4 regions of the Halomonas sp. HNIBRBA4712 genome follow, and region 4 is predicted to be linked to each of the others. Evidence: predicted binding sites of a transcription regulator. Region 4 holds the regulator's gene; each other region holds the start of a gene.
What was found. The regulator PhoB, encoded in region 4, activates phosphate uptake and scavenging genes when phosphate is short. The targets are predictions, from matches to a motif close to TGTCATANNNNTGTCANA.

Region 1 (7,541 bases), on a different contig from region 4:
AAACTCCCCAACCGACGTCATGCCCATGCTCCGACTCCCCGTTACCGTGCTGCCCGAGACCTTCGACGCCGACCGCGGCTACCCGGTGGATCTGCACATGCACTCCACCGCCTCCGACGGTACGCTCTCGCCCACCGAGCTGGTCGCGCTCTGCGCCCGCCGCGAGCTTTCCTGTATCGCGCTGACCGACCACGACACCATGGACGGCGTCGACGAGGCCGCTCGCGCCGCCGAATACGAAGGGCTCACGCTGGTCGCGGGCTGCGAGCTCTCGACCCGCTGGCAGGGCATCAACATTCACGTGGTCGCGCTGATGCCCGGCGGCGCGCGTGGGGCGCTGGCCGAGGGGCTCAAGGCGCAGCGCCAGGCGCGTATTCAGCGCGCCGAGGTGATCGCCGAGCGGCTCGAAAAGGCCGGGCTCAAGGACGCGCTGGCCAAGGCGCGCCACCAGGCCGGAAGCGACCGCCCGCTGGGGCGCCCGGACTTTGCCAAGGCGCTTGTCGCGGACGGGCTGGTGCCGGACTGGGCCAGCGCCTTCAAGCGCTATCTGGGCAGCGGCAAGAAGGGCGACGTGAAGGCGCACTGGCCGGAGATCGGCGAGGCCGTGGGCTGGGTAGTGGCCTCCGGCGGGGTAGCGGCGATCGCCCACCCCTTGCGCTATGGGCTGACGCGGCGTAAGCGCGGGCTGTTGATGGATGACTTCTGCGCCGCCGGCGGCCAGGCCGCGGAGCTGGTCAGCGGCCAGCAGAATGCGGACAGCAGCCGCGATCTCGCCCGCCAGCTCGACGAGCGCGGGCTCTACGCCTCGCTGGGTAGCGACTTTCACTTCCCCGGCAGCCACGCAGCCCCGGGCAGCATGAGCGTGATTCCGCGCACCGCCGCACGGCCGATCTGGCAGCACCCGAGGCTGGCTCATCTGGGCGATGCGCCGGCGGGGCTGCTCGGCATCGGCGCGTAAGCCGGCCAACCTGGCTATTCTTCAGGAAGACCGCCCAGGCGGCGACGTATTCGCAACAGGAGGCAGCGATGAGCCAGTACTTTCAGATCCATCCGGAAAACCCGCAAAAACGCTTGATCGAGCAGGCCGTGGCGATCGTTCGCCAGGGCGGCGTGGTGGCATACCCCACCGACTCCGGCTACGCCCTGGGCTGCCACCTGGGGGAAAAGAAAGCGATCGAGAAGATCAAGTGGCTGCGCTCGCTCGACGACAAGCACAACTTCACCCTGGTGTGTTCGGATCTGTCCGAAATCGGCACCTACGCCAAGGTCGATAACGCCGTGTTCCGCCTTTTGAAGGCGCACACGCCGGGGCCCTACACTTACATTCTGGAAGCCACCACCGAGGTGCCAAGGCTCCTGTTGCACCCCAAGCGCCGCTCGATCGGCGTGCGCGTGCCGGATCACCGCATTACCCACGCCCTGCTTCACGCGCTCGGCGAGCCCTTGATGAGCGTCACGCTGATCCCGGTGGGTGAGGAGCTTCCGATGAGCGACCCGGAGGAGATCCGCGAGCGCTTCGGCGCCCATCTCGATTTGATCATCGACGGCGGCGCCTGCCACCTGGACCCGACCAGCGTGATCGATCTTCGAAAGCTTCCGCCCACCATCGTACGCGAAGGCCGCGGCGATACTGCGCCTTTCCAGAGCTGAAAGCGAAGCACTGCCGCCACGCCCGATCATCGAGGCGTGGCTTTTTATTGTTTGAGTGTTTAATAAAAATAAAATACGATGGTTTCATGCTCTTTCAATAACGCTGCGTTATTGATTTATCCGTGTGATGGCACGTTCAAAAAAGGAAGTGTGAATGAATCGCAACGTCAATCGTTTTGCGCTGAGTGCGCTGATTCTCGGGGTCGGTGGAGTGATGTCGGCAGGTGCGATGGCTCAGGAGTCTTCCAGCGAGCAGGCCTGTGAGCTCGACCAGTACGCCATGGGGCTTCGCTACCATCAGCAGTCCGCCGAAGTGGCGGCGCTTCAACGCCAGGGGTATGCGCTGGCGACCTACCGTTTGAAAGACCGCCTCGCCGAGCGCGATGACGAGACGCCGCTGGCGATCATTACCGATCTCGACGAAACCGTGATCGACAACAGCGCGCTGCTGGTACGCGACATGCAGGCGTGCCACGACTTCACGAGTTGGGACACCTGGAAGCATTGGGAGCGTGAGGGTGAGCCGCGACTGATCCCCGGCGCCAAGGAGTTCCTCGAGTTCGCCGACGAGCAGGACGTGGCGATCTTCTACGTGTCGGACCGCTATGAAGAGAACAAGGCCGCCACGCTCGACACCTTGAACGCGCTGGCGCTGCCCCAGGTGTCCGATGAGCACGTGTTGCTGTTGGGCCCGCCGAAAAGCGAGCGTCGCCAGCAGGTCACCGATGACTACACGCTGGTGATGCAGTTGGGCGATACGCTGCACGACTTCTCTGAGCTGTTCACTTCCGAGCTCGACGAGCAGCGCCGTCAGGTCGAGGAGAACGCCGAGCGTTTTGGCGATGACTGGATCATGTTCCCCAACGCCACCTACGGCAGCTGGAGCGACGCCGAGCTGGACGCTTGGCAGGCACCGTTCGAAGAGCAGTGATGAAAACGCCGCGATACGCAGAAGGCCGCCCACTGGGCGGCCTTCTGCGTCGATCAAAAGCATGTGGCTTTATGAGTCGTCTTCGCGGCGCTGCTCGTCTCTCTTCTTCTCTTTCTCGTCTTCCTTCTCCTGCGCCTCTTTGCGTTTCTCCTCGCGCGGGTCGTCGCTGAACTCGTCGAGCCAGGTGCCGCAACGCAGGCAGTAGCGGGCGTCCTTTTCGTGGCGATCATAACCGCAGCCGGGGCAGGCTTCGTCGGAGTAGCGATCTTCGCGAATCGAGCGCAGTACCTGAGCGGAGAACACCCCGGTGGGCACCGCGATCACCGAGTAGCCCAGAAGCATCAGAATCACCGTGATCGATTTGCCCAGCGGGGTGACGGGGACGATATCGCCGTAACCCACCGTGGTCATGCTCACGATCGCCCAGTAGATCGAGATCGGGATGCTGGTAAAGCCCGCCTCTTCGGACTCGATGGTGTACATCAGCGCGGCGAACAGCGTCACTACCATCAAAATGCTGCTGAAAAAGAGCAGAATCTGGCGCGAGCTGCGTTTGAGCGCCTCGAGCAGCATGTGCCCTTCGCCGACGAACTCCATCATCCGCAGAATGCGAAAGATACGCAGCACCCGCAAAAGGCGCACGATCACCAGCCCGTGAGCGCCAGGTACCAGCAGCACCAGCCAAGCGGGAAGAATGGCGATCATGTCCACCACACCGTAGAAGCTCTTGAGGTAGGAGAGCGGCCGGTCGAGACAGTAAAGGCGTACCAGCAGCTCGATGCTGAACAGGACCGTGATCGTCCACTCGATATAGAGAAACAGCTCCCCGTAAGGCTGAGCGATGCTCTCGACGCTGCCGAGGATGATGAGCGACACGCTGGTCAGAATGGCGATGATCAGCGCCAGGTCGAAGGCCTTGGCGCCGGGCGTGTCGGACTCGAAAATGATATGAAAAAGCTGCGAGCGCAGGCCTTCCGGGCCCGGCGCGAGGGGAAAACTCATGGCATCGTCCTTTTGCTGGCTAGCTGGTTCAGCTTAGCGCGCTTTGCAGGGCCAGGCGATGCGCCAGGCTCAGCGCGTTGTAGCCAAAGGAGATCGTCAGGCGCTGGTCGTCGAGGGCGCGGTAGAGCGCCGCCGCCGTCGGGCGCAGCGTCTCATCGAGGGCCGAATGCTCGGCCAGCGTCTTGTAGGCGTGCTCGGCGTGCTCGAAATAGGCGCGCTCGCCGCTGTCGTTGAACGCATCGAGGGCCACCGTGGCGCGGTGAAGCCACTCGCCGGGCGTGGTGGCCTCGGGCAGCGCCCACGCCTTCTGGCCCAGCGCGTTTCCCCGAGCGGCCTTGCTCGAATCGCTCGGGCGCAGCGGCGTCTGGGCCGACAGCGACAGCGCCAGCGACCAGAGCGCCTGGGGGGAGCCGCTCTTCAGCTCGAGCTCGACTTCACAGATGGTGGCTCGGGCGCCCTGGCACTCGATCTCGCCTTCGTCGAGCACCAGCTCGATTCGGCTGTCGCTCCAGTCGATCAGCCAGCTGCGCCGCTCGAAGTCGGTGCGCAGGTGGGGAGACAGGGCGGCTATCGTACTGCTCAGCTCGCCTTCGAAAGGGGGGAGCGCCTTGAGCGAATCGAGATCCAGCTCTCCCTTGACCGGCCACTCCCACTCGCTGCGCGTCGACAGCCCGCCGCCGCCGTGGCCCCGGGTCTTGACCGTTTGCAGCGTGGCGGCGCCTATCTTGCGCAGGCGCAGGGCGATGCCGGCGCTGGCGAGCGCACCGTCTGGCGTATCGTAATAGGTGTTGGCCAGGTGCGACCGGGTCGGGGCGGCGCCAAGGGCCGGGTAGCTCAAAAGCGCGGCGATAGACGTTGAAGGCAGCGCTAGCTTGAGCTCTACTTCAACCGGGGCGTGGTCTTTCATGACAATGGCTACCTTGACGTTGTGAAGATGGCGTTAAATTTTGATGACATTTATGAACTTTTCATGACGGCGGCGAGCGCACTCTTTATACTGGCGCCCGCTATTTCCAGGCTTTCGAACAAAGGCTCATAAGCTTTATGGCTACCAGCAATCCTTTTTCAGCGATGTTCGGCCGCTCGCCATTCCACCCGTTGCTGGCGCACATCGTCAAGGCCAACGAGTGCGCCGACCAGCTGCTGCCGTTTTTCGAGGCGACGCTCATTGGCGACTGGGACAAGGCCGCCGAGCTTCGCGAGAACGTGACCCAGCTCGAGCACGACGCCGATGTCCTCAAGACCGAACTTCGCCTGAACCTGCCCAATACGCTCTTTCTGCCGGTCTCGCGCACGGACCTGCTCGACCTGATCAGCGTGCAGGACAAGATCGCCAACAAGGTACGCGACATCACCGGCATCATGATGGGGCGCAAGATGCGGGTGCCGGACGAGTTGGCCGAGCTGATGCGCGATTACATCGTGACCAGCGTGGCCTGCGTGGGCCACGCCCGCCAGGCGCTGGAGGAGCTCAAGGAGCTGCTCGAGTCCGGCTTTGGGCGCACGGTATCGGACGTGATGCGCAACATGATTCGCGAGCTGCACAACTTCGAACATCAGGCGGACGATCAACAGGTCGCCATCCGCCGTCGCCTTTTCGAACTCGAAAGCCAACTGCCGCCGGTGGACGTGATCTTTCTTTACAAGATCATCGAGTGGATCGGCGAGCTTTCCGATCGCGCCGAGCGCGTGGGTAGCCGACTCCAGATTTTGACTGCGCGCTAAGGGGGCGTCATGCAGATTATTGCCCAGCACGGCGAGGTGTTCATCATCCTCGCCTGTTTGTTCGGCTTTTTCATGGCCTGGGGGGTGGGGGCCAACGACGTCGCCAACGCCATGGGTACCTCGGTGGGGTCGAAGGCGATCACCATCAAGCAGGCGATCATCATCGCGGTGATTTTCGAATTCCTCGGCGCCTGGCTTGCCGGCGGTGAGGTCACCGCGACCATTCGCGGCGGCATTCTCGACCCGGCCCTGCTGGCCGCGCATCCGGAGCTTCTGGTGTACGGCATGCTTTCGGCGCTGCTGGCGGCGGGGCTCTGGCTCATGGTTGCCTCCTCACGGGGCTGGCCGGTGTCCACTACCCACTCGGTGGTCGGCGCGATCGTCGGTTTCGGCGCCGTGGGTCTCGGGGTGGACGCGGTGGACTGGGGAAGCGTTGGCACCATCGCCTCGAGCTGGCTGGTGTCGCCGCTTCTGGCCGGCACCATCGCTTTCGTGCTGTTCAAGTCGGTGCATCACCTGATTTTCGAAAACAGCGACCCCTTCGTCGCCGCCAAGCGCTACGTGCCGGGCTACGTCTTTCTGGTCGGTTTCATCGTCTCGATGGTCACCCTGATCAAGGGGCTTTCCCACGTGGGGCTCGACTTGAGTTTTGGCCAGAGCTTCGTGCTTTCGCTGGTGCTGGGGCTTGCCATCACCGGGCTTGGGGTGGTCATGCTGCGCCGGATCAAGTACGAAAAAGCGGCCAGCGACCACTTCGGCTACGCCAACGTCGAGCGGGTCTTCGGCGTGCTGATGGTGTTCACCGCCTGTGCCATGGCCTTCGCCCACGGCTCCAACGACGTGGCCAACGCCGTTGGCCCGCTCGCCGCGGTGATCGGCGTGGTGCAGAGCGAAGGCATGATCGACAGCGCCTCGCTGGTGCCCTGGTGGGTGCTGATTCTGGGCGGCGGCGGTATCGTCTTCGGTCTGGTCACCTACGGCCACAAGGTGATCGCCACCGTCGGTACCGGCATCACCGAGCTCACGCCGAGCCGCGGCTTCGCCGCGACGCTGGCCGCCGCCACCACGGTGGTGCTCGCCTCGGGTACGGGTCTGCCGATCTCGACCACTCACACGCTGGTCGGCGCGGTGCTTGGCGTGGGCCTGGCCCGCGGTATGGCGGCACTGAATTTGCGCGTCATCGGCACCATCGTGATGTCCTGGCTGATCACGCTGCCGGCGGGGGCGGGGTTGGCGATTCTGTTTTTCTTCATGTTCAAGGGCATGTTCGGCTAACGCCGGCGTGCGCTGACAACGCGGCACCGTTTTGCTGGTCGTTCGAGCAAAGCGGTGCCGCTTTTTTTGGCGCTGTTTTTTCAGGCTCTGGTAAAGTAGCCGGTCTACCTACGCTTTCACTCACCTGCGCCGGAGAGCGGCCCCTTGGATACACGCTTCCCCTTTGTCGACTGGTTTCGCAACGCCTCCCCGTACATCAACGCCCACCGGGGGCGAACCTTCGTCGTACTGATCGAGGGCGACGCTCTGGCGGCGGGGCGCGGCGAGCAGCTGGTACAGGATCTGGCGCTGTTGCATACCCTGGGCGTTCGGCTGGTGGTGGTGTTCGGCGTGCGCCCGCAGGTGCAAAGCGCGCTGACCGAGGCCGGTATCGAGCCGATCCGGGTCGAGGGGCGCTGGGTGGCGGACCGCGCGGTGATGGCTCAGGTCGAGCGGGTTGCCTCGCACCAGCGGCTTTGGCTCGAAGCGAGGCTCTCGCTTGCGCTGCCCAACTCGCCGCTTCACGGCGTCGAGCTGAGCGTGGTCTCGGGTAATCTGGTGACTGCCAAGCCTTTCGGCGTGCGCGAAGGGGTCGACTTCGACCACAGCGGCGAGGTGCGCCGGGTGCGCGCGGCGGCGATCGAGGAACTGCTCGCTCAGGGGTCGCTGGTTCTTTTGCCGCCGCTCGGCTTTTCCAGCACAGGTGAGGTGTTCGATCTGGATGCGGCGGACGTCGCTCACCACGCCGCCGTCGCGCTCAAGGCGGACAAGCTGATTCTGCTCGGCGATTCCGAAGGGCTCGAGGATGAGCAGGGTGCGCTTTTGCGCCAGCTCACTCCCGCCGAGGCAGAGCCGCGGCTTGCGCGCGCCGAGCCGGGCTCGGAGCTTGCCCGTCACCTGAGTGCGGCCTGCGCCGCCGCGCGCCACGGCGTGGCGCGCACCCACCTTCTATGCTGGCGCGACCCGGATGCGCTGTTGG
Region 2 (7,541 bases), on a different contig from region 4:
CGCTGTGGCTCAGGCTCAACGCTTGGCAGGCGAGTGCGCCGCCGCTTTTGTTGATCCTCGACGGCGTGACCGACGTGCATAACTTCGGCGCCTGCCTGCGCAGCGCCGATGCCGCCGGTGCCCACGGCGTCATCGTGGCGAAGGACAACGCCGCGCCGCTCAACGCCACGGTGAGAAAGGTCGCCTGCGGCGCCGCCGAGGTGGTGCCGGTCTATCAGGTCACCAACCTTTCCCGTACGCTTGCCAAACTCAAGGAGTTCAACGTCTGGATTACCGGCACCGCCGGCGAAGCCGACGCCTCACTTTATGCGCTCGATTTTACCGGCCCGACGGCGCTGGTGATGGGCGCCGAAGGCAAGGGCATGCGAAGGCTCACCCGGGAAGGGTGCGATCATCTGGCGAAACTGCCCATGGCGGGAGAGGTGTCGAGCTTGAACGTCTCTGTGGCCGCCGGTATTTGTCTGTTCGAGGCGGTCCGCCAGCGCCAGCTTGCAAGTTGACCCCAACGCTTCTAAAATGCGCTCGCCCGTTTATTTGCTACGGGCGAGTCGAGGCCCAGCGGCGTTGAAACGCCGGCACCTCTCATACGAAGTTCTACTCGATGTCCTGCTCTTCGCCGCCTTCAGGCGTCAATCAACGCCGCGAAAACGGCGCGACAGGTCATTGCGTTAACTCCTTGCTTCCCTGCTACGCCCCAGGCGCGCTCCGGAAGCTGTCAAACCGCAAGGAGATTCCATGCGTCATTATGAAATCGTGTTCATGGTCCATCCGGATCAGAGCGAGCAAGTGCCGGCTATGGTCGAGCGCTACACCAGCATCGTGACCGAGAACTCGGGCACCGTGCATCGCCTTGAAGATTGGGGCCGCCGCCACCTGGCTTACCCGATCAACAAGATCCACAAGGCTCACTACGTGCTGATGAACGTCGAGTGCAGCGGTGAAACCCTGGAAGAGATCGAGAACATCTTCCGTTTCAACGATGCCATCATCCGTAGCCTCGTGGTCCGCTGCAAGGAAGCGGTCACCGAAGCGTCGCCGATGATGAAGCCGGCAGAAGAGAAGCGCCCGCGTCGCGAAGAGAAGCCGCGTAGCGAAGCGAACTCCGAATCAGAAACCGAAGAAACTGCCTGAGTTTTTTCACGCACGTATTAAAGGAGCTACTCCATGGCACGTTTTTTCCGTCGCCGTAAGTTTTGCCGCTTCACCGCTGAAGGCGTCAAGCAGATCGACTACAAGGATCTGGACACCCTGAAGGCGTACATCACCGAAACCGGCAAGATCGTTCCGAGCCGTATCACCGGTACTAAAGCACGCTACCAGCGCCAGCTGGCGACCGCGATCAAGCGTTCGCGCTACCTGGCACTACTGCCCTATTCCGATAGCCACCAGTAAGCGCTTGATGTGATGCTGGCACTGGCACGATGGCTGATGCAAAAGACGCCCTACGCCATTGGCGTAGCGGCACTGGCCACGCTCGTGCCCTGGCTTTTCTGGCTGGGCGCCGCCGTCAGCGCTCTAGTGACGCTTCGTCGCGGCTTCGCGCCGGCGCTGCCGGTGACTCTGGCCGCCGCCATTCCCGCCGGATTCTGGTGGGCCCAGGGCGATGTGATTCCGCTGGCAAGCGTACTGCTGGTCACGCTGATGGCCGTCGTACTGCGCGAGCGGATGCGCTGGAGCGAGGCGCTGATCGTCGGCACCCTGGCGTGCGCCTTCATGGTGCAACTTGGGGTGTTCAGCCCGCCCGGCGGCTCCGAGCTCATGCTCGAGCAGCTCAGAGAAAGCTCCGTTGAGGTGGATAACATGCTCAACGAGTTTGCCCGCCAGGGGTACGACACCGAGGCGCTGGCCGCGTCGGTGGTCGGCGGGGTCACCGGGCTCATCGTGCTATTGGCGGCGGTGGCTTGCCTGGCCCTGGGGCGCAGTTGGCAGGCCGGGCTCTATAACCCGGGCGGCTTTCGTGAGGAGTTTCACGCGCTGCGCTTGAGCCCCAAGGAATTCGCGCTGTTGGCGGTTCTTGGCGTTCTAGGGCTTGTGCTTGGCGGCGAGGCGATCCTGATCGTTGGCTGGGTGCCGATGCTGGTGGCCGGTATTGCGTTAGTGCACGGATTTATTGGATTAAAGGGGATGAACGGGCTGTGGCTGGCGGTGTTTTACGTACTGCTGATCACAACCTTGCCCACGATTCTCATTGTGCTGCTGTTGGGGCTGATTGATACGTTCGCAAACGTTCGCGCACGCCTTACCCGCAGCAATTGACTAGAGGTTTACGAGATGGAAGTCATTCTGCTCGACAAGATTGGTAAGCTGGGTGGCCTGGGTGACAAGGTCACCGTCAAGCCCGGTTACGGCCGTAACTACCTGGTACCGTACGGCCTGGCCGTACCGGCGACCAAAGAGAACGTGGAAGCGTTCGAAGCACAGCGCGCTGAGCTCGAAGCTCAGGCCGCCGAGCGCAAGGCAGAAGCCGAAGCGCGCGCAGAGCAGCTCAACGACATCGAACTGTCGCTGGTCTCCAAAGCGGGCGACGAAGGAAAGCTGTTTGGCTCGATCGGTCCGCGCGATCTGGCCGATGCGATCTCCTCTGCCGGCATCGATGTCGCCAAGAGCGAAGTGCGCATGCCCGAAGGTCCGATTCGTCAAACCGGCGAGTACGACATCGCGCTGCACCTGCACGCTGAAGTGGAAGCAACCGTTCGCGTTGTGGTCGTAGCCGAATAAGCTGCCGCCAACTGACGCTGAAAAGGGCGCGGGTCTTCCCGCGCCCTTTGTTTTTTTATACTGTTTCCCCCCGGTTCTGGTAACCGCTTTTGTACTCATGGATGACGGCGAAGTGGGGCGACGGGGTATGAAGACCCGCTCGTGAATGAACGCTTTCGCAAGGTGCTATTCTTGCGAAAGCGTTTTTTTGCCTTGCGCGCTATTGATAGGAGTTCCGATGGAAGAGTCCTCCACGGATCAGGAAACGGCGGCGCTGAAGCTGCCGCCGCACTCGCTCGAGGCCGAGCAGTCGGTGCTGGGCGGGTTGATGCTCGACAACCAGGCCTGGGACAACGTGTCCGAGCGGCTGACGGCGGACGACTTCTACCGCTACGAGCACCGGCTGGTGTTCAACGTCATGATCCATCTGGCGGAGTCCGGCCAGCCCCTGGACGTGGTGACGCTCTCGGAGGCGCTGGAAGCCCGCGACCAGCTCGACAGCGTCGGGGGGCTCGGCTTTCTGGCCGAGCTTGCGCGCAATACGCCGTCGGCGAGTAACATTCGCGCCTACGCGGATATCGTGCGCGAGCGGGCGACCCTGCGCAAACTGATTCGCGCGGCCAATCAGATCGCCGACGGCGCCTTCTCGCCTCAGGGCCGCCCGGCGGACGAGCTCTTGAACGAAGCCGAGCGGCTGGTGTTCCAGATCGCCGAGGAGCGGCCCAAGACCGGCGGGCCGATCGGCATGAGCGAGCTTCTCACCAAGGCCGTTGACCGCATCGACGAGCTTTTCAACATGAAAGGCGAGATGACCGGGCTTTCGTCCGGGTTTCGCGATCTCGACGAGATGACCTCGGGCTGGCAGCCCTCGGATCTGGTGATCATCGCCGGGCGTCCGTCGATGGGCAAGACCACCTTCGCCATGAACCTGGTCGAGCACGCGGTGATCTCGAGCGACAAGCCGGTGATGGTGTTCTCGATGGAGATGCCCGCGGAATCCTTGATGCTGCGGATGCTTTCGTCGCTTGGGCGCATCGATCAGACCCGGGTACGCTCGGGCCAGCTCGAGGACGAGGATTGGCCGCGGCTCACTTCGGCGGTCAACCTTCTCAAGGACAAGCAGCTGTTCATCGACGATACCGCCGCACTTTCGCCCAACGAGATGCGCTCGCGGATTCGCCGCGTCGTGCGCGAGCACGGCAACATGGCCCTGATCATGATCGACTACCTTCAACTGATGCAGATCCCCGGCTTCTCCGAGAACCGTACCGGCGAGATTTCCGAGATCTCGCGCTCGCTCAAGGGCCTGGCGAAGGAGTTCGGCTGCCCGGTGGTGGCGCTTTCCCAGCTCAACCGCTCGCTGGAGCAGCGCCCCAACAAGCGCCCGGTGATGTCGGATCTGCGGGAATCCGGCGCCATCGAGCAGGACGCCGACGTCATCGCCTTCGTCTACCGCGACGAGGTCTATAACCCGGATAATCCGGACAACCAGGGGCTCGCCGAGCTGATCATCGGCAAGCAGCGTAACGGCCCGATCGGCACCGTGCACATGGCGTTCATCGGCAAGTACACCCGGTTCGAGGATCTGGCGCCGGACAGCTACGGTGAAGCGTTCGGCGAATGACTTGAGCCACGGGGCGAGGCCCGTATAATGCCGCCCCTTTACTTTAATGCCGACGCGGCCAAGTGCGGCGCGGCGATCACGCGTGGTTCTGGCCACGTTCAATCAACAGGAGCAGCACATGGCGGGCGGTGGTTTCAGACGGGGCAACAAGAAGCGTCTTCCCAAACTCGAAGGGCGCGGCGAGCTCGAGTCGCTGGAGCGCGAAGGGCCGTTCAAGGAGTGGCTGGGGATGCCGGATCTCTACCGCTACCATCTGGTGGTCAACGGCGACGCCTTCAGCTATCAGACCGAGGATTCGGAGCTGCCCGTGGTGGTGGGCGACAAGGTCGTGTTTCGCTACAAGGAGACCAAAGGCGGCAACTGGATAGACCGCAATTCGCTCGGCAAGGCGATCGACCCTTCCGAGTATCAGTAAGCGCCCACGGCGGGCCGGGTGCTGGCTGGTAGAGAGTCCCTGTTATCGGCGTGTTCGAGCGCCTTAGTGAAGCGCTCGCTTTTGCGCTAATGTTGTGTTGAGGGAGTCACACAATTGTCATGGGTAAGCGTCACGCTGTGCCCATGACCACTGATAGCAGGAGTAATCCATGGAACTGAAACACCTCAAGGCCTTCGTCGAAGGCTCCAGCAATTTCGAGATACGGGTGATTACCCACTCCGGTAGCCGCTTCTACCAGGTCGAACTCGAGGACGTCGAAGGCAGCCGCCACATGCTCACCCAGCGTGGCAAGCCGATGCTGTTTCGTTCGCTGGACGATGTTTATCTCGAGCTCAAGCGCGCCGATATCCATCGGGCCTACCTGGTGCAGCACGTGCCCCACGACGAGATGATCGGCCGTGCCGCGCACTACAGCGAACCGCTGACCTCACGCATGCCGCTGGTTTTTTAACTTACCCGGCGTTCATGAAGCGCTTTCGTCATTCGCCAGGCGTCGCTCGGCGCTTTTCCACCCACCGCCCCAGCCGTACCCGGTAGCGGGCAAACACACGGTAGCCTGCATTCATTACACCCCGCAGGCCCGGCAAGCAGGATAGCCATACCCATCGCCGGTAGCCCAACACTGCATACAGGGCCCGGCTCGCGTCCATGCCGATATACCACTTCCCATTTTGATCCTTGACGTGCAGCTTGCCCATCAGGTCCTCGAAAGGGCGCTCTGAAGTGCTGGGGTCAAACGTGCTGGCCTGGATATCGATGAGTTCGATGCGCGCTCGGCGAGGGTGCTTTTCGAGCCACGCCACCTCTTTCATGCAAAACGGGCAGTGACCGTCGTAATAGAGCGTGACCGGCGCGCGGGCGTCGAGAGTTGCAAAGCGTTGGCTGTTCACGTTAATGGCTCTTGTATCCTTGGGTGTGATGTTTCTGACCGTAGCCCTGGCTTTTCGAGAGCGTGCGCAAAAAGCTTTCGGCCTGCTGGCGGATGGCGTCGCGCTTGTCGTCGCTCATCTTGTTGAGCGAGCCGTAAATCAGCTTCATACGCGGGTTCTGACTCAGGCGCTTCTCGTTTTGCTCGAGAAAGTGCCAGTAGAGGCTGTTGAACGGGCAGGCGTGGGTGCCGGTCATCTGCTTTGGCGAGTAGCGGCAATTGGCGCAGTGATCCGACATGCGATCAATGTACTTGCCCGAAGCGCAGTAGGGCTTCGACCCCATCAAGCCCCCGTCGGCGTGCAGCACCATACCCAGCGTGTTGGGAAGCTCCACCCACTCGCTGGCGTCAGCGTAAACCGCCAGGTACCAGTCGCACAGCGCCTCGGGCTTGACCCCGCACAGGAGCGCGAAGTTGCCGGTGACCATCAGCCGCTGGATGTGGTGGGCGTAGGCATTGTCGATAGTCATCTGAATGGCGCGGTTCATGCAACGCATGTCGGTCTGCGCGTCCCAGTAGAAATCCGGCAGCTCGCGGCGAAAATCGAGCCGGTTCTCGCGCTTGTAGCCGGGCATCTGCGTCCAGTAGAGCCCGCGCACGTATTCACGCCAGCCGAGTATCTGGCGGATGAAGCCCTCCACGGCGTTGATCGGCGCATTGCCTTCAAGATAATGCTGCTCGGCGGCCTCGCACACCTCCTGCGGCGAGAGCAAGCCGATGTTCATGGCTGCCGAGAGCCGCGAGTGATAGAGCAATGGGTCGCTGTCGCTGATCGCGTCCTGGTAGCGGCCGAAATCCGGCAACGCCTCGGTGATGAAGTGGCGCAGATCCGCCAGTGCCTGGCGGCGGGTGACCGGCAGGTTGAAGTTTTCGACGCTACCCATGTGCTCGCCGAAGTGGCGCTTGGCATCGATCAGCGCTGCTTTAGTGATCTCATCCTGACGGTGATGGGGCAGGGCAGGAAAGCTTTTCTGGCCCTTCAGCGGCTCGCGGTTGTCGTGGTCGAAGTTCCACTGGCCGCCGGCGGGCTCATTATTTTCCATCAAAAGCCCGGTGCGCCTTCGCTGCTCGCGGTAGAAGTACTCCATGCGCGGCTGCTTGCGCCCCCGCATCCAGTTGGCGAAGTCATCGGGCGTGGTGAAAAAGCGCGTATCCTCACCCAGGTGCCAGGGGATTTTCGCATTCTGGCGATCCTGCATCGCCTCCCACAGACGCCACTCGCCCGGGCGCAGGGCGTGAATTTCATCGCAGTCGTGTTTGCGAGCCAGCCGCTCGGCTTCCACGAGCAGCGACTGGGTATTGTCCTCGTCGTCCAGGCGGCTGTAAGCCACCTTGAATCCTTTCTCTTCGAGCGCCCTGGCGAAGTGGCGCATCGCTGCGAGAAACAGGCCGATCTTGTGGATATGATGAGGAACGTAGCGCGCCTCTTCCTTGACCTCGCAAAGCGCGACGACGGCGTTATCCGGCGCGTTTTGCAAAAGTGGAAGCGATAGCGACAGCTGATCGCCGAATATCAGCAAAAGCGGCTTGGACATGAGTTGACCCGTAGTTATACGAATAGTGCTGATAGTATAACTTCATGCCGCGAGTTTGCTGAAAAGTGGTAAGCTCGAGCGATTGAATCAGCAAGGAAACGCCATGAGTGACGCTATCTTGAAAGACGCTCCCGGAGAAGGGCGCTTGGCCCACGCGCCCGCCTCCCACCCGCCGGTTGCCCGTAAACGGGTGGGCGTGGTACTGGCCAATCTGGGCACGCCGGACGCCACCGACTACTGGTCGATGCGCCGCTACCTCAACGAGTTTCTGTCGGATCAGCGGGTGGTCGATTACGCCCGCTGGAAGTGGCAGCCGCTTTT
Region 3 (7,541 bases), on a different contig from region 4:
GCCATGGTGGACACCACCAGTCGCGCAGCGCGGGATGGGTATGCGCACCCGGGGCAGCAGGCGAAGCAGGGCCGGCTGCATCAGTGGATGACGCTGGTACTGCTGGTTTACTTTCTGATCTGCGCGGTCTCCGTGGTCGGCGACGGCTTCAAGCTCGCCACCGGCGACCAGGCCGAGCGGCTGTTTGAATTCGCCACCAATCCCTTCGTTGGTCTGATGGTCGGGATCGTCGCCACCGCCCTGATTCAATCCTCCTCGACGGTGACCTCGGTGATCGTCGGCATGGTAGCCGGGGGGCTGCCGGTCGCGGTGGCGGTACCCATGGTCATGGGGGCCAACGTCGGAACCACGGTGACCAATACGCTGGTGAGCCTGGGCCACGTCAGAAACAAGGACGAGTTTCGCCGCGCCTTCGCCGCCGCTACGGTGCACGACTTCTTCAACCTGATCGCGGTGGTGATCCTGCTGCCCATCGAGATCCTGTTCAGCCCGCTCGAGCGCTTGGCGCTGGCCATCGCCGAGCTCTTCTACGGTGACGCCAACCTGTCGATGGATAACGTCAATATCATTGGCCAGGCCACCCAGCCGATCACCGGCGCGCTCGGGCAGCTCGTTGGCGGGTTGCCGGCGGTGCTGGGGGGTATGGCGCTGATCGTGATCGGTATCGCGATGATCTTCCTGTCGATTCGCTATATCGGCAAGCTGTTGAAAACGCTGATGGTCGGCCGCGCTCGCCAGATCATGCTCAGCGCTATCGGCCGTGGCCCGATCACCGGGGTCGCCTCTGGTGCGCTGGTCACGGTGCTGGTGCAATCCTCCTCGACCACGACCAGCCTGATGGTGCCCATGGCGGGCTCCGGCGCCTTTACCCTGCGCCAGATCTATCCGTTCACCATCGGCAGCAACCTGGGCACCACCATGACCGCGCTGCTCGCGGCCACGGCAATCAGTGGCCCCAACGCGCTGTTGGCGCTGGAAATCGCCGTGGTGCACCTGCTGTTCAACCTGTTTGCCGTCCTGATCATCGGCGGCCTGCCGTTTTTACGCCTGCTGCCGGTCAAGGGGGCGCAGTGGCTGGGGCGGGTCGCCGCCGAGCAGAAAGCGCTGGCCGCCGGGTGGGTGCTGGCCGTGTTTCTTGCGCTGCCGGCCTTGCTGATCACCCTCTCCGTCATTCTGGGGTAACGCCATGAGCATCGAACACAGCATCCATACCACCTCTACCGCGGAACTCAAGGCCATGCTGAACGACTCCATGGCGCTCATCGAGGAGATTCGCATCGAGCTCGACACGCGCGATGCGCAGTCCAGGGAGATCGAAAAACTCGATACGCTGATGGTCGAGGCGCGGCCCAGGTTGCAGGAGATTCGCGGCTTCTTCGCGCTGGTGCTCGAGGAGCTCAAGGCGCGGCGCGGCCCGCACCGTTAGCGTTGGCTAGTCGAACAGGTCGCCCTGAGCGCGGGGTGGCCTGAAGTCGCGGGTATTGAGGCCCTGCTCGGCGCGGGGCTGCATGCCCCATTGGCGGCTGGCGCGCTTGAAGCGCTGCTCGATCATGTCGACGAACACGCCTTCACCGCGAAAGCGCTTGCCGAACGCCGCCTCGTTGGTCTTGCCGCCCCGGCACTGGCGAATCAGGCTCATCACCTTGTCGGCGCGCTCGGGGTAGTGGGCCACCAGCCACTCTTCAAACAGCGGCGCGACCTCGCGGGGCAGGCGTAAAAGCATCCAGCTCGCAGTGCGCGCGCCGGCGTCGCGGGCCGTCTCGATCAGCCGCTCGATTTCGTGGTCGGTCAGCCCCGGTATCACCGGCGAGATCAACACCCCTACCGGCACCCCGGCGGCGCTGAGTTTGCGAATCACCTTCAGCCGCGCTTGGGGCGAGGCCGCACGTGGCTCCAGGGTGCGCTTCAGGTCACTATCCAGACTCGTCAGACTCACCAGCACCCGCACCAGCCGGTGCTCGGCCATCTGTTTCAAAAGATCCAGATCGCGCAGTACGAGGCTTCCCTTGGTCACCAGCGTGACCGGGTGGCGGCATTCGAGCAAAAACGCGAGCAGGCGTCGGGTAGTGCGGTATTTCGCCTCGATCGGCTGGTAGCAGTCGGTGTTGCCGGACAGGTTGATCGGTCGGCAGATGTAGCCGGGTTTCGCAAGCTCCTCGCGCAGGTGCTCGAGCATGCCGGTGCGGGCGATCAGCCGGGTTTCGAAATCGAGCCCCGGCGACATGTCCCAGTAGGCGTGCGAGGGCCGAGCGAAGCAGTAGATGCAGCCGTGCTCGCAGCCGCGGTAAGGGTTCAGTGAGCGATCAAAGGAGAGATCCGGCGAATCGTTGAAGCTAAGCGCACTCTTGCTCGGCTCTTCGCGTATCTCGGTGGCAAGCGAGGTAGGGGCTTCATCCTGCCACCAGCCGTCGGGCTCGCTGACACTCACGCTTTGCGCGAAGCGGTTGGGGGGATCGAAGGTGGCTCCGCGGCCCTTGAAAAAGGGTAGGGCGGAAGAGTCTGCCATGGGGCGCTCCCGTCGGTGGTAATAGATATGTATATAAATACAGTATCCTTGCCCTTTGATAAACACAACCGTGGCGGCGTCTGCAATGCCATTCAGTCAGGCTTGCAAGAGGTTGTGGGAGGGAGCTTCAGCTCGCGACCGATGGCCAAGCCAAGGCGCCTGACGGCGCCATTCGCCGAGTTGTCGGACCACGCTGAGGCGGCCTCCCACATTGGATTTGTGGCCCACTAATAATCGTATATGCTGAAGGTTTTGCTAGGAGCGCTTATGCACGCCTTTTCGATCATTTCGATGCGCCTTCTAGCCGTATACCTCGTGCTCAGCCCGCTAATGGCGCTTGGCTCGACGCTTCCCGCGTTTTTTGAAACGCCGGATGAACTCGAGCGCTGGCGGATGCTGTTCACGGCAAGCCTTCTCGTGCCGCTGATCCTCGGTGCGCTTTTGTGGTTCAAGGCGCCGGGGTTGGCACGTAAGCTCCACCGCAACGAACCGGCAGATACTGCGGTGACCGAAACCGGGCTTGTGCGCGCGGGAAGCTTTCTGATCGGCATCTATCTCATTGCGCAGCATCTGGGCGGCGTCATCTCGCGCTGGCACTGGGGCGGGGGCCTGGACGCCGGCTCGCTCGTGGCACTCGCGATGGGGCTTTTGCTGATGCTCGGGGCTAAAGCGATGGCAAAACTCTTTGATCGTTTTCGGCGCTTTTGAGTAAAACGGAACTCACCATGCGCTCGGGTGTCGATTTGGGTAAGATGGTACTCGCTACATCTTTGGTATAAGAATGATGGGCTTGCACAGTCACCGTCGTAAAAGGTAACCGCCGTTTGAGCCCGCGGCATCAGGTCACCGACATTGGTTAAAGAGGTCGTTAGTCATATGAGAACTCCCCATGACGTGCTCAACGAGTGGATGCAGGCAATCAACAACGCCGACGTCGAAGCGCTGCTGTCGCTCTACGATGAGAACGCCGTACTGATTCCCACCTTTTCCAACCGTATTTCCAACACCCGCGAGAAGCATCGCGACTATTTCGAGCGCTTGGGCGCGCGTCCGGGCCTGAGCATTACGCTTCACGAAAAGACCGTGATCGTTCAGGAAGTCTCCGAGACCATCGCCGCGCTGACCGGCCTCTACAACTGGCGTTTCGAAGTCGATGGCGAGCTTCTCAACTTCGAGGCGCGCTTCAGCTATGTGGTCGATCTCTCGAAAGACGCGCCGATTTTGCACCACCACTCTTCCCAGATCCCGCGCATGCTCTAAGCGCGCGACCCGGCGGCGAGGCACTTTGGCCTCGCCGTTTTTTATTTAGTTCCCTTTAATCAAGCAAATCATCATATTGTCATCTTTCATCGTTAAGCTTCTCTGCGCTAACCAAGTCTGGTTTGTTCACGAGGGGGAATAACGATGAAAACACTATTCAAACGCTCAATGCTGGCACTTTTCGTCACCGCTGCCGTGACGGGCGCCACCATGGGCAGCGCTGCGGGACAACAGGGCCCGGCCAAGAACGTCATTTTGATGATCACCGACGGCGCGGGTATCGAGACCTTCCGCGCGGCGAGCTACTACCGCCACGGGGCGCTGGGCCACGAAGTCTACGACGACTTCGATACCCAGCTGTTCATGGCCACCCACCCGCTCAACACGGCGAACGCCCCGACCCACAGCGACGACAATCAGGTCACCTTCGACCCCAAAGAGCTCTGGAACGAAGAAGCCGTGAATACCGTCTATAAAGGTAACCTCGGCAACTACAAGGGCTACTTCGCCGGCTACGACTACGCCCGCGCCGACTACACCGACAGCGCCGCCGCCGCCACCGCCTTGGCCTCCGGCCAGAAGAGCTACAACAACGCCATCAACTGGTCCAACGACGACCAGTCGATCAAGCATATCGGCGAGTACACCGTCGAGAGCGGCCGGGCACTCGGCGTGGTCTCCTCGGTACAGGTTTCACACGCGACCCCGGCGGGCTTTCTGGCCCATAACGTCAGCCGTAACGACTACGTAGCCATCGGCCGCGAGATCGTCGACTCGGGGCTCGCCACCGTCGCTATCGGCACCGGCAACCCCTATTACGACGCCGCCGGCCAGCGCATCGACGAGCCGCGCGAGAGCGACTTCCGTTTCATCGGCGGAGAAGAGACCTACCAGCGCCTGATCGACGGCGAGACGGACTACGCCTTTATCGAAAGCAAGGAAGATTTCGAAGCCCTGGCGGCCGGCGAACTCGACCTGCCCAAGGACAAGGTGCTGGGCCTAGTGCAGAACATCCAGACCCTGCAGTTCAACCGCCCGGGCGTCGGTGCCGGCAACTTCCTCGACACCTCTCCGAGCCTGGCCACCTTGACCGGTGCCGCGCTCAACGTACTGAGCGCCAGTGACGACGGCCGCGACAACGGCTTTTTCCTGATGGTCGAAGGCGGCGCCATCGACTGGGCTGCCCACGCGAACAACCTGCCGCGCATCATCGAAGAGCAGATCGACTTCAACGAAGCCGTTGAGGCGGCAGTCGAATGGGTCGAGAACGAAAGCTCCTGGGACGACACCCTGATCATCGTCACCACCGACCACGGCAACGGCCTGCTGGAAGGCCCGAACTCCGATGTCGAGGCCTACAGCCCGATCGTCAACCAGGGCGCCGGGGCGCTGCCGCTGGTGCGCTGGCACACCGACACCCACACGCGCGAACTGGTACCGCTCTACGCCCAGGGCGCCGGTGCCGACTACTTCTTCGACATCGCCGAGGCCGAGGAGGGGCTTGCGATCTACGAAGGCGACGATGAGAGCCACTACTGGGTCGATAACACCGATGTGTTCCGTGCCAGCATGAACGCCTTCGGTCTTACCGCCGAGTAACCCTGCACTTACCCCGGAGCCGCCTGCGGGCGGCTCCTTGCGTGGTTCTTTACCCTTCCCGTTACGAGTGCCCCATGATGCTTCGCCTGTTTTTCTCGCTTCTTTTATTGCTGCTTTCGACGACTCCCACGTTCGCTTTGGATGACGAGCGCGCCCTGACCGCCGGCGGCCACGCCTACGCCGAACCCTACCGCGCGATTCGCAAGGAGGGCGTGCTGCATGTCGAAGTGCGCTTTCTGACCGACTACCCCGGCTACTCCGGCGAGCTGATCTAGGCGACATCCCCGCCGATCGCATCGACGGGCTGATCTACGCCGAGTTCGGCGACCAATCCTTCTCGCTGCTGCGCGAGAACGGCGAGGTCGTCGCCCCGGACAGCCTTCGCCTGAGCTTCAACTACGACCCGGAGCACAACCCCCGGGTCGGCAGCTGGAAGGCCGACTTCGTCGCACCGCTGCACGATGTCAACGAGGTGACGATCTTCATGCCCAACGTCGCCCCCATCGGCCCGATTCCGATTCGCGATCGCTGAGGTGGTGGGTGCCATGGTTTCTGCCATCACGGGGCATGAGTGAAGCTCAAGTCTGTTGTATAGGGGGAGGTAGGTAGGGTGTCGTATCTTTTTGATTGATCACGACCAGGATCTCAACCAACAGAGTGGATACGCCATGACCAATTCTACCCTTCGGGCTCTTTCATAACCAGAACCCCAGGTCGCTGACCCGCTGCACGAGTCGCTGCGCCAAGGCGCCCGTGACCTGATCACCAAGGCCGTCGAGGCCGAGCTGGCCACCTTTTTGGCGCAGTATGTCGATCAGCGGCTCGGCGATGGCCGCCAGGCTGTGGTCCGCAACGGCTACCTGCCCGAGCGCACGGTCCAGACCGGGATCGGGGATATCAGCGTGCAGGTGCCCACGGTGCGTGACCGCAGCGGTGGTGGCGCCCGCTTCAACAGCAGCCTGCTGCCACTCTACTTGAAGCGAGCTCGCAGCATCGAGGAACTGATCCCTTGGCTCTATCTGAAGGGATCTCCACCGGCGACTACCAGTAGGCCCTGGCGGCGCTGCTGGGCGGCCAAGCCAAGGGACTGTCGGCCAACATGGTGTCACGGCTCAAGAGGCCGTGGGAAGACGAGTATACCGAGTGGCGGCAGCGAGATCTGTCAGACCAACGCTACATCTACTGGTGGGCTGACGGCATCTACAGCAATGTGCGCCTGGATGACCGTCTATGCCTGCTGGTGATCATCGGCGTGAACGAAGGAGCCGGTGGCCGTCGAGGACGGCTTCCGCAAGTCGGCGGATAGCTGGGAGACCTTGCTGACAGGCCTGCGAGAGCGCGGCCTGTTCCAAGCCCCTAGGCTGGTGGTGGGCGACCCTGAGCAAGGTCTATCCGGAGACTGACTATCAGCGCTGCTGGGTTCACAAGACGGCTAGCGTATTGAACAAGCTGCCTAAGTCCGTGCAGCACAAGGTCAAGGCCAAGCTCCATGACATCTGGATGGCCGGGACCCGCTACGAGGCTCAAAAAGCCTTCGATCGCACCCTGAAACGCTTCGAGGCCAAGTACCCCCAAGCGATGGAGTGCCTGGCCAAGGTTCGGGAGGAACTGCTGGCGTTCTACGACTATCCGGCAGAGCATTGGGTGCATATTCGCACCACCAACCCGATCGCCACAGTCCGCTTGAGGACCAAGCGCAGCCGGAACTGCGGCTCCAGGGCGACGACTCTGGCGATGGTCTTCAAGTTGCTCCAGAGCGCCGAGAAGCGCTGGAAACGCATCAAGGGAGTCAGCAAGCTGGAACTGGTTGTGAACAACGTCCGGTTTCAGGATGGGGAGCAGGTAACCGATCAGTCAGATAGGATGGCCGCCTGACTGCCATCCACCAGATTTGGCGATAACTCTGCCCAAAGGATCCATGTCAGCAAGAACTCGAAAGTATTATTTTTCTAATGCGTGAATTTTAAAAAAGTATCGATTACTCGCTCTATTCGCACGTTCAGGGTGGTGGTAATCTCACTATCATTAATCTTTATTCGCTAATAAGCGCTGCAAATACGATGCGACACCAAGTGTCGCGTATGTCAGATGTCGTCTACAAGTCCATTTGTCGTCCATGGCTGAAACAAGGATGGAAGCATGTCAGCTCTCTACGCACTTGGTGCGCGTGAAGTCA
Region 4 (7,541 bases):
GCGGCGCTCTGGGACGAGGTCAAGGATCGCCTGCACCGTTCGGCGTGGCAGCTCTCCGGCGGCCAGCAGCAGCGGCTGGTGATCGCGCGCACCCTGGCCGTCAAGCCCGAGGTGCTGCTGCTCGACGAGCCGGCCTCGGCGCTGGACCCGATCTCCACGCTCAAGATCGAGGAGCTGATTCGTAATCTCAAAAGCGAGCTCACGCTGGTGCTCGTGACCCATAACATGCAGCAGGCCGCGCGCGTCTCCGACTACACCGCCTTTCTCGACAGCGGTGAGCTCGTCGAGTACGGCCCGACCGATCAGGTCTTTACCAACCCCAGGCGTGCACGTACCGAAAACTACATCACCGGCCGGGTCATTTGATCCGGTTCGCTACCCGCAGGAGGGCTCGATGGACATTACAAGCGATACCCATAGCCAGCACATCTCGCGCCAGTTCAACCAGGAGCTCGAGGAGCTCAAGACCCACCTGATGGCCATGGGCGGGCTGGTGGAAAAACAGGTGCAAAACGCCGTGCATGCGCTTCTGGAAAACGACAGCCACCTGGCCGAGCAGGTGCGCGACAACGACCGCCAGGTCAACGATCTGCAGCTTCAGATCGACGAGGAGTGCACCCGGGTACTGGCGCGGCGCCAGCCGGCGGCCTCGGATCTTCGCCTGGTGCTGGCGGTGATTCGCGCGACCTCGGATCTCGAGCGTATCGGCGACGAAGCGAGCAAGATCGCCCGCAACGCGCTACTGCTCACCGAAAGCGGCAGCGGCGTGCGCGGGCTGGTCGAGGTTCGCCATATCAGCGAACACGTGCGCAAGATGCTGCGCGACGCGCTGACCGCCTTCGCCCGCTTCGATACCGACCTTGCCATGCAGGTGGTGCGCGAGGACGAGTCCGTGGACGACGAGTACGGCAGCGCCATGCGCTCGCTGATGACTTTCATGATGGAGGATTCGCGCTCGATCACCTCTGTCTTGAGCATCATGTGGATTCTGCGTGCGCTCGAGCGGGTGGGCGATCACGCCAACAACCTGGCCGAGTACGTGGTCTACCTGGTCAAGGGGCTCGACATTCGCCACACCGCCCCGGACAGCGTCGATCAGAAGATGCTAAAAAAATCTTGACGTTTTAGCGCGTGGGTCCTGCAATACGCCCGGGCACATCGCCCGGGTGTACAAACAAGGATCGACGATGCTGACAGCGGTTTCCGCCCTTAGCAGGGGTATTCGCCTCGTTTACCAGAAAGGCCAGCGGCGCTACGTATTTCTTCCCATTGTGATCAACCTGATCGTCTATATCGCGCTGGTACGCTTCACCGCGCAGCGCTTCTCCGGCTGGCTGGATCACGCCATGGCAAGCATCCCCACCTGGCTCGATTGGCTGGACTGGCTGATCTGGCCGCTGTTCGTGTTGAGCCTGCTGGTCGCAATCTTTTTTACCTTCACGCTGGTGACGCACCTGATCGCCGCGCCGTTTTACGGCTTTCTCGCCGCCCGCGTGGAGCGCACCGCCACCGGCGTGGAGCCTCTTGACGACCGTGGCCTGACGCGAACGGCCATCGACGCGCTGGGCCGCGAGCTTCTGAAACTGCGCTATATTCTGCCGCGCGCCGCGCTACTGTTCGTAATCAGCTGGATTCCCGGGCTCAACCTGGCCGCGCCGCTGCTGTGGGCGCTGTTTTCCGCGTGGGTGATGGCGATCACTTATCTGGACTACCCGATGGATAACAACAAGGTAAGCTTCAAGGAGATGCGCTGGCGTCTTGGCGCGCGCTGGTGGCCGAGCCTGAGCTACGGCGGGCTAGTCACACTGATCACCTGGATACCGCTGGCCAACCTGTTTTTAATGCCGGGTGCGGTGGCAGGGGCCGTGCTGATGTGGGACGCGCACTACCGCGATTTGAAACGGCTCTCTCACCACCAGGCTCATTGAGCCCGGAAGGCGTGCGCACAATCCAAACCGGTTTTGTACCCGGCAAAAATTAGACCCCGCTAAAGGCGGGGTCTTGATGGTGTCAGCGATTTTGATACGTAACGCTAGCTTCCAATCCGTGTGCGGGTTTCCAACCGTGGAATCTTCCCTGACTAACGCTTTGATCATCGCTTGGTCCAATCCTTGAACCGGTGAGCATCCTTGCAATGAGACATCCTTGTCCCTTATTTGCTCATCCTCTAAGCGTAAACCTTTGTACCTATTTTGCAACTAAATGTTACTTACGAATCGGAGTTGCGCTCTACGACTTCTTCAGGGCTCAGTTCTGCGCCCGGGTCAGTTCCTCCGATTGAATCCGGTGCTGTACCCATGGAGTCCGGCTCGCCGATGGTTTCATCGTTCGGGCCTTGGGTGTGATGATCGGTTGTGAGCTCTTCCTCAGTGTAATCAGGAGCTTCGTTGGTGTTCATATTGACACCGTGATCCTGCGTACCGTCCTGCTCGACCATGCTGTCCTGATTTTCATCAATGGAAGGATGATCCGTGGTTTGGGCAAAGGCCATCGGGCTTGCCAGCAGACCGAAAGAGATACCGAGAATTCCAGCTTTCTTGAGCAGTTCCTTGGACATCATAATCCACCTCCTGAATTGCTGTGGGTACCGCTTGAAGTAAGAGACAGTGACGTGCAATCCGTGTCGTTCACCGTTTTCTTTCTTACTCAAATCTTTGCAGATCGTATGCCATGCGTGCCAATTTAATTAAATAACAAATAAAATCAAAAACTTAAAATATTACACAAGTTGTACAAGGCATGTTGCTGATGCCACAAGAGCACGTGGATAGTGGCTAAAAATGACACATGAGCATTTTTGTACAAGTTAACGCTGCCACTTTGACACACTTGTAAAGCTTTTAACGAGCCGTGAGTACGGGGGCAATTTTTGAGACGGGAAATACGCAGCGAAAGCGGGCGCCCAGGCCTGGGTGGGAATCGATCTGCAGTTTGGCGTCGTGACGCAGCAGTACGTGCTTGACGATGGCGAGACCAAGGCCCGTTCCACCGGTTGCGGTGCTACGGCCCTTGTCGACGCGGTAGAAACGTTCGGTGAGCCTGGGGATATGCACCGGGTCGATACCCTCGCCGTTATCCTCTACCTCGATACAGGCGCCACCCTCTTCAAGGTCAACGAACCGCAGGGTGATCCGACTCTCCGGCGGCGCGTAGCGCACGGCGTTGAACATCAGGTTGGAGATCGCGCTGCGAAGCTCCTGCTCGCTGGCAAGAAGCCGGGCATCGCTTTCGATCTCGAGCTCGATCTGCTGTGGGGCTTCGTGCTGCTGAGCGGAAAGCGCCCGGGCGTCCTGGCAGATGCTCTCCAGAAGCGGCGCCAGCGCCAATGGCATGTGGTCCTTGCCGCCCTGATCGGTTTCAAGGCGTGAAAGCAGCAGCAGGTCGTTGACCAGATTCTGCATACGCCGCGTTTGCGCCTGCATTTGGGTAATGCTGCGGCCGAGTCGTGGCGGCAGCGTCTCGGCCAGATCGCTATAGGTTTCCAGATACCCCGAGAGCACCGTCAGCGGTGTTCGAAGCTCGTGAGAAACGTTGGCGACGAAGTCCCGGCGCATCTGCTCCAGGCGGTGCAAACGCGTAATGTCGCGCGCCATCAGCAGGCGCTCGTCATCGCCGTACAGGGTGATCTGACACTCGAGAATGCGACGCTCGTCGATTGGTGACGTGATCGTCAGCGGCTCGCCGTAGCTCAGCGAAGCGAAGTAGCGCACGAAGGCCGGATCACGCACCAGGTTGGTAATATGCTGGCCGCGATCGTGGGCAGCCTGTAATCCCAGCATGTCGGTCGCGGCGCTGTTCCACCACTCCAGGTCCCCGTGACGGTCGAGCATGACTACGCTGTCGCGCATCGCTTCAGAAGACTCCTGAATGCGCGAAAGCGTCGCCCGCAGCCGATTCTGGGTGATCCGTTGGCTTTTCTGGTAGCGGTAAAGGCGATCGAGCAGATCGCCCCAGAGCCCCGCCGCCGCGGGCGGTTCCTGATTAGGGGTGAGGGTCAGCCAGCGGTAGAGCGCGCGCAGCTGGCGTAAGTGGTAGTAAAGGCAAACGGCCAGCCCCGCCGCCAGCCCGATGCCCGGCGCATCGAACAGCCATCCAACGATCACGCCCAGCGTGGCAAGCCAGGCGACGCGCCATAACTCCCGGCTCCACAGATGCACGGCTTACGCCCGAGCGGAGAAGCGGTAACCCGTGCCACGCACCGTCTGAATCAGATTCTGATGGGCATCGCCAAGGGCCTTTCGCAAACGACGAATGTGAACGTCCACGGTGCGCTCCTCGACGTAGACATTGCCACCCCACACTTGATCGAGCAGCTGGCTGCGGGTATAGGCGCGCTCCTGGTGGGTCATGAAGAACTGCAAAAGGCGGTACTCGGTCGGCCCCATATCGAGCGCCTTGCCGTGGGCGCTGACCCGGTGACTCACAGGGTCGAGCAGCAGCCCGTTGATCTCGACCGGGTCCTCCATGCCGCGCGGGGTGGTGCGTCGGAGCACCGCCTTGAGCCGCGCGACCAGCTCGCGGGGAGAGAACGGCTTGGTGATGTAGTCGTCGGCGCCCGCCTCGAGGCCCTGGATCTTGTTGTCCTCTTCGCCCTTGGCGGTGAGCATGATGATCGGAAGCTCGGCGGTGGCCTCCTCGCGCTTCAAGCGCCGGGCCAGCTCGATACCGCTGGTGCCGGGCATCATCCAGTCGAGCAGCAGCAGATCCGGCTGGTGATCCACCACCAGCGCGTGGGCATCCTGAGCGTTGTCCGCTTCGAGCACGCGATAGTCGGCCATCTCCAGGGCCACCGCGATCATTTCACGGATGGGCGCCTCGTCGTCGACGATCAGAACGGTCCTGGCGGTCATGGGCGGGCCTCACGGTGTAAAGGCAAAAAGGGGTCGATGACGTCTCGGTGACAATCACACCATGAGCGGGTGACAGTTTTATGACAACGGTAACATTAGCCCGCCACCGGCCAGAGGCTCAAGCCAAGCCCGGCAAAGAGTACGAGCCCCGACCAGTGGTTGTTCAAAAAGGCCTGGAAACAGGCGTCGCGCTCGCGCTGCACGATCAAACGCTGCTGGTGCACGAAGGTCGCCGCCATCGCCGCCAGCCCCAGCCAGAAAAAGCCGCCAAGGCCCGTGCGCCAGCCCACCCAGGCCAGCAACAGTAGTGTGGCCAGCTGTAAGAGCCCGATGATGAGCCGGTCGGCCTGACCGAACAGCACCGCGGTGGACTTGATGCCGATCTTCAGGTCGTCGTCGCGGTCGACCATGGCGTACTGGGTGTCGTAGGCGACGGTCCAGAGTACGTTGGCCAGAAACAGCCCCCAGGCCTCGAGCGGCACGTAGCCAAGCGTGGCGCCAAAGGCCATCGGGATCGCCCAGGAGAACGCCGCGCCGAGCACCACCTGGGGGAAGTGGGTATAGCGCTTCATGAAGGGGTAGGCAGCGGCCAGCGCCAGCCCGCCGACCGAGAGCATCACGGTAAACCAGTTGGTCAACAGCACGAGGATGAACGACACCGCCACCAGCGCGATGAACAGCACCTTGGCCTCGGCCTCGCCGATGCGCCCGGTCGCCAACGGCCGATTTTTGGTGCGTTTGACGTGGCCGTCGAAGTGGCGGTCGGCGTAGTCGTTGACCACACACCCGGCCGCGCGCATGGCGTAAACGCCGGCGACGAAAATCAACAGCACCTTGCGCCCCGGTACGCCCTCGGCGGCCAGCCACAGCGCCCAGAGCGTCGGCCACATCAAAAGCCAAGTGCCGATGGGCCGGTCCAGGCGCATCAGGGTGATGAAGTCGCCCAGCCGGGACCACCCGGTCGGGCGCAGCAGAGAACGGTCCATGCCTACCTCACGAAGATAAAATCGCCTCTAGCCTAGCGCGAAGCCATGCCAAGATCATCCGCCATGGTGGATAAAAACGCCTCCTGCACCAGAAGCGATAGCCCGCCGTGATAGAACACCGAGCGCCGCGCCCAGAGGGCCTGTACGCCTGCCGGTGCCTGGCGCTCGGCGAAGGCCGTGGGCTGGGCCGTAGCGTAAAGCGGGCCGCGCACCAGATCCGGCTGGCGAAACAGCCAACTGCCCAGCGAGCGCTCGCCCAGGGTATCGAGATGCTGGCCCGTCAGCGCGTCAAGCGGCGCCACCGAGCGCGCCACGACCCAGGGGCGGCCCTTCGCGCCGAGCGCCACTTCGCGAAGCCAGGCAAGCCGCCGTGGCGCAAGCCCCAGCGCCCGGGCTTCGTCGCGGGCGGGCACGCCCACCCGCTGGCCCAGCAGCGTGACGCGAAAGTCACTTGGGTGGCCGGCGTCGATCAGCCGCGCGGTCAGAGAGTCGGTCGAGGCCACCCACTGCCACCAGGGCGCGCTCATCGCCGGGCGCAGAGCGCTGACGGGGCGCCATCGCGGGTAAGGGTGGGCAGTGAGAGGGTGTGAAGCCACGCGATCTCCAGGGCGGTCATGGGGTGGGCGTTAGTGTAACATGGGGCTTTGGCACGCTTTTGTAGACATTCGCTTTTCACCCGGGTGATGCCATGGCTCACACTTCCTTGAAAACGGCAACGCCGGTCGACCTGGTCATCGTCGGCACCGGCATGGCCGGCATCGGTCTTGCCCGCGAGCTGCGCCGCCGCGGCGACACGCGCTCGATTACGCTTTTGAGCGCTGACAGCGGCGACGAATACAGCAAGCCGCTGCTCTCCACCGGGTTTGGCAAGCGCCTTGCGCCAGAGGCGCTCGCCCGCCAGAGCGGCGAAGCACTCGCCGACGAGCTGAACGTCACGCTGCGTGCCAACGCGCGAGTCGCCGGCCTCGATGCCAAGGCCCGCCAGCTCACGCTCGAAAACGGCGAGCTTCTCGCGTTCGACAGGCTGGTGCTCGCCACCGGCGCCCGCCCGCGCGCTGCCCTCGAGGTGCCCGACGCGCTGGCCGAGCGCTTTTTCAGCGTCAACGACCTCGACGACTACCGCCGCTTTCACGCAGCACTCACCCGCGGCCCTGCGCGGGTGGCGGTGATCGGCGCGGGGCTGGTGGGCTGCGAGTTCGCCAACGACCTGCACGCCGGCGGCCACCGGGTCACGTTGATCGCCCCGGAAGCCACGCCGCTGCCCCGCCTTCTGCCCCCGCCGCTGGGCAAGGCGCTGATTGATGCTTTCGAGGCGGCGGGCATCGCGCTCGCCCTGCATCGCACGGTGGCCGCCATCACCCCCGGCGAGCACGACGACATCGCCCTCACCCTCGACGACGGCCAGACCCACCACGTCGATGCCGTTCTCATGGCCACGGGCCTGGCGCCGCGCATCGAACTGGCCCAGCAGGCCGGACTCGAGACGCAGCCAAGCGGTATTCAGGTCGACCGCTATCTGCAAACCTCTTGTGAACGCATCTACGCGCTGGGCGACGCGGCGTGCATCGACGGGGTCAACGCCATGTACGTTCAGCCGCTTCAGGCCAGCGTCAAGGCGCTGGCCGCCACGCTGACCGGCGAGCCGACCCGGGTGCGCCTCGGCGCCTGGCCGGTCATCGTCAAGACGCCGCTTCTGCCGGTGGTG

Region 1: ACGK9R_RS09010 (CYTH domain-containing protein) is a predicted target of PhoB. The motif match lies at 4,522-4,539, and genes of this name have one in related genera.
Region 2: ACGK9R_RS07395 (DUF6482 family protein) is a predicted target of PhoB. The motif match lies at 4,841-4,858, and genes of this name have one in related genera.
Region 3: ACGK9R_RS10570 (alkaline phosphatase) is a predicted target of PhoB. The motif match lies at 3,833-3,850, and genes of this name have one in related genera.

The regions. Positions count from the first base shown of each region.
Region 1 covers NZ_JBIFXR010000003.1:384,101-391,641, reverse strand. Annotated here, with positions in the region: gene ACGK9R_RS09030 (PHP domain-containing protein) at 26-958, shown strand; gene ACGK9R_RS09025 (L-threonylcarbamoyladenylate synthase) at 1,027-1,650, shown strand; gene ACGK9R_RS09020 (5'-nucleotidase, lipoprotein e(P4) family) at 1,805-2,581, shown strand; gene ACGK9R_RS09015 (ion transporter) at 2,651-3,583, opposite strand; gene ACGK9R_RS09010 (CYTH domain-containing protein) at 3,612-4,490, opposite strand; gene ACGK9R_RS09005 (TIGR00153 family protein) at 4,628-5,308, shown strand; gene ACGK9R_RS09000 (inorganic phosphate transporter) at 5,318-6,583, shown strand; gene argA (amino-acid N-acetyltransferase) at 6,728-7,541, shown strand, end outside.
Region 2 covers NZ_JBIFXR010000003.1:29,158-36,698, reverse strand. Annotated here, with positions in the region: gene rlmB (23S rRNA (guanosine(2251)-2'-O)-methyltransferase RlmB) at 1-500, shown strand, start outside; gene rpsF (30S ribosomal protein S6) at 736-1,131, shown strand; gene rpsR (30S ribosomal protein S18) at 1,165-1,392, shown strand; gene ACGK9R_RS07415 (hypothetical protein) at 1,405-2,256, shown strand; gene rplI (50S ribosomal protein L9) at 2,272-2,718, shown strand; gene dnaB (replicative DNA helicase) at 2,936-4,321, shown strand; gene ACGK9R_RS07400 (hypothetical protein) at 4,440-4,736, shown strand; gene ACGK9R_RS07395 (DUF6482 family protein) at 4,906-5,208, shown strand; gene ACGK9R_RS07390 (thiol-disulfide oxidoreductase DCC family protein) at 5,237-5,647, opposite strand; gene ACGK9R_RS07385 (cryptochrome/photolyase family protein) at 5,649-7,220, opposite strand; gene hemH (ferrochelatase) at 7,324-7,541, shown strand, end outside.
Region 3 covers NZ_JBIFXR010000004.1:234,032-241,572, reverse strand. Annotated here, with positions in the region: gene ACGK9R_RS10595 (Na/Pi symporter) at 4-1,182, shown strand; gene ACGK9R_RS10590 (hypothetical protein) at 1,187-1,426, shown strand; gene ACGK9R_RS10585 (PA0069 family radical SAM protein) at 1,433-2,506, opposite strand; gene ACGK9R_RS10580 (hypothetical protein) at 2,774-3,214, shown strand; gene ACGK9R_RS10575 (nuclear transport factor 2 family protein) at 3,383-3,766, shown strand; gene ACGK9R_RS10570 (alkaline phosphatase) at 3,911-5,365, shown strand; gene ACGK9R_RS10565 (hypothetical protein) at 5,440-5,640, shown strand; gene ACGK9R_RS10560 (hypothetical protein) at 5,637-5,912, opposite strand; partial or broken gene ACGK9R_RS10555 (IS256 family transposase) at 6,091-7,240, shown strand; gene ACGK9R_RS10550 (hypothetical protein) at 7,505-7,541, shown strand, end outside.
Region 4 covers NZ_JBIFXR010000007.1:162,891-170,431, reverse strand. Annotated here, with positions in the region: gene pstB (phosphate ABC transporter ATP-binding protein PstB) at 1-366, shown strand, start outside; gene phoU (phosphate signaling complex protein PhoU) at 395-1,120, shown strand; gene cysZ (sulfate transporter CysZ) at 1,188-1,928, shown strand; gene ACGK9R_RS14245 (hypothetical protein) at 2,210-2,557, opposite strand; gene phoR (phosphate regulon sensor histidine kinase PhoR) at 2,841-4,157, opposite strand; gene phoB (phosphate regulon transcriptional regulator PhoB) at 4,161-4,850, opposite strand; gene ubiA (4-hydroxybenzoate octaprenyltransferase) at 4,946-5,836, opposite strand; gene ACGK9R_RS14225 (chorismate--pyruvate lyase family protein) at 5,869-6,432, opposite strand; gene ACGK9R_RS14220 (NAD(P)/FAD-dependent oxidoreductase) at 6,525-7,541, shown strand, end outside.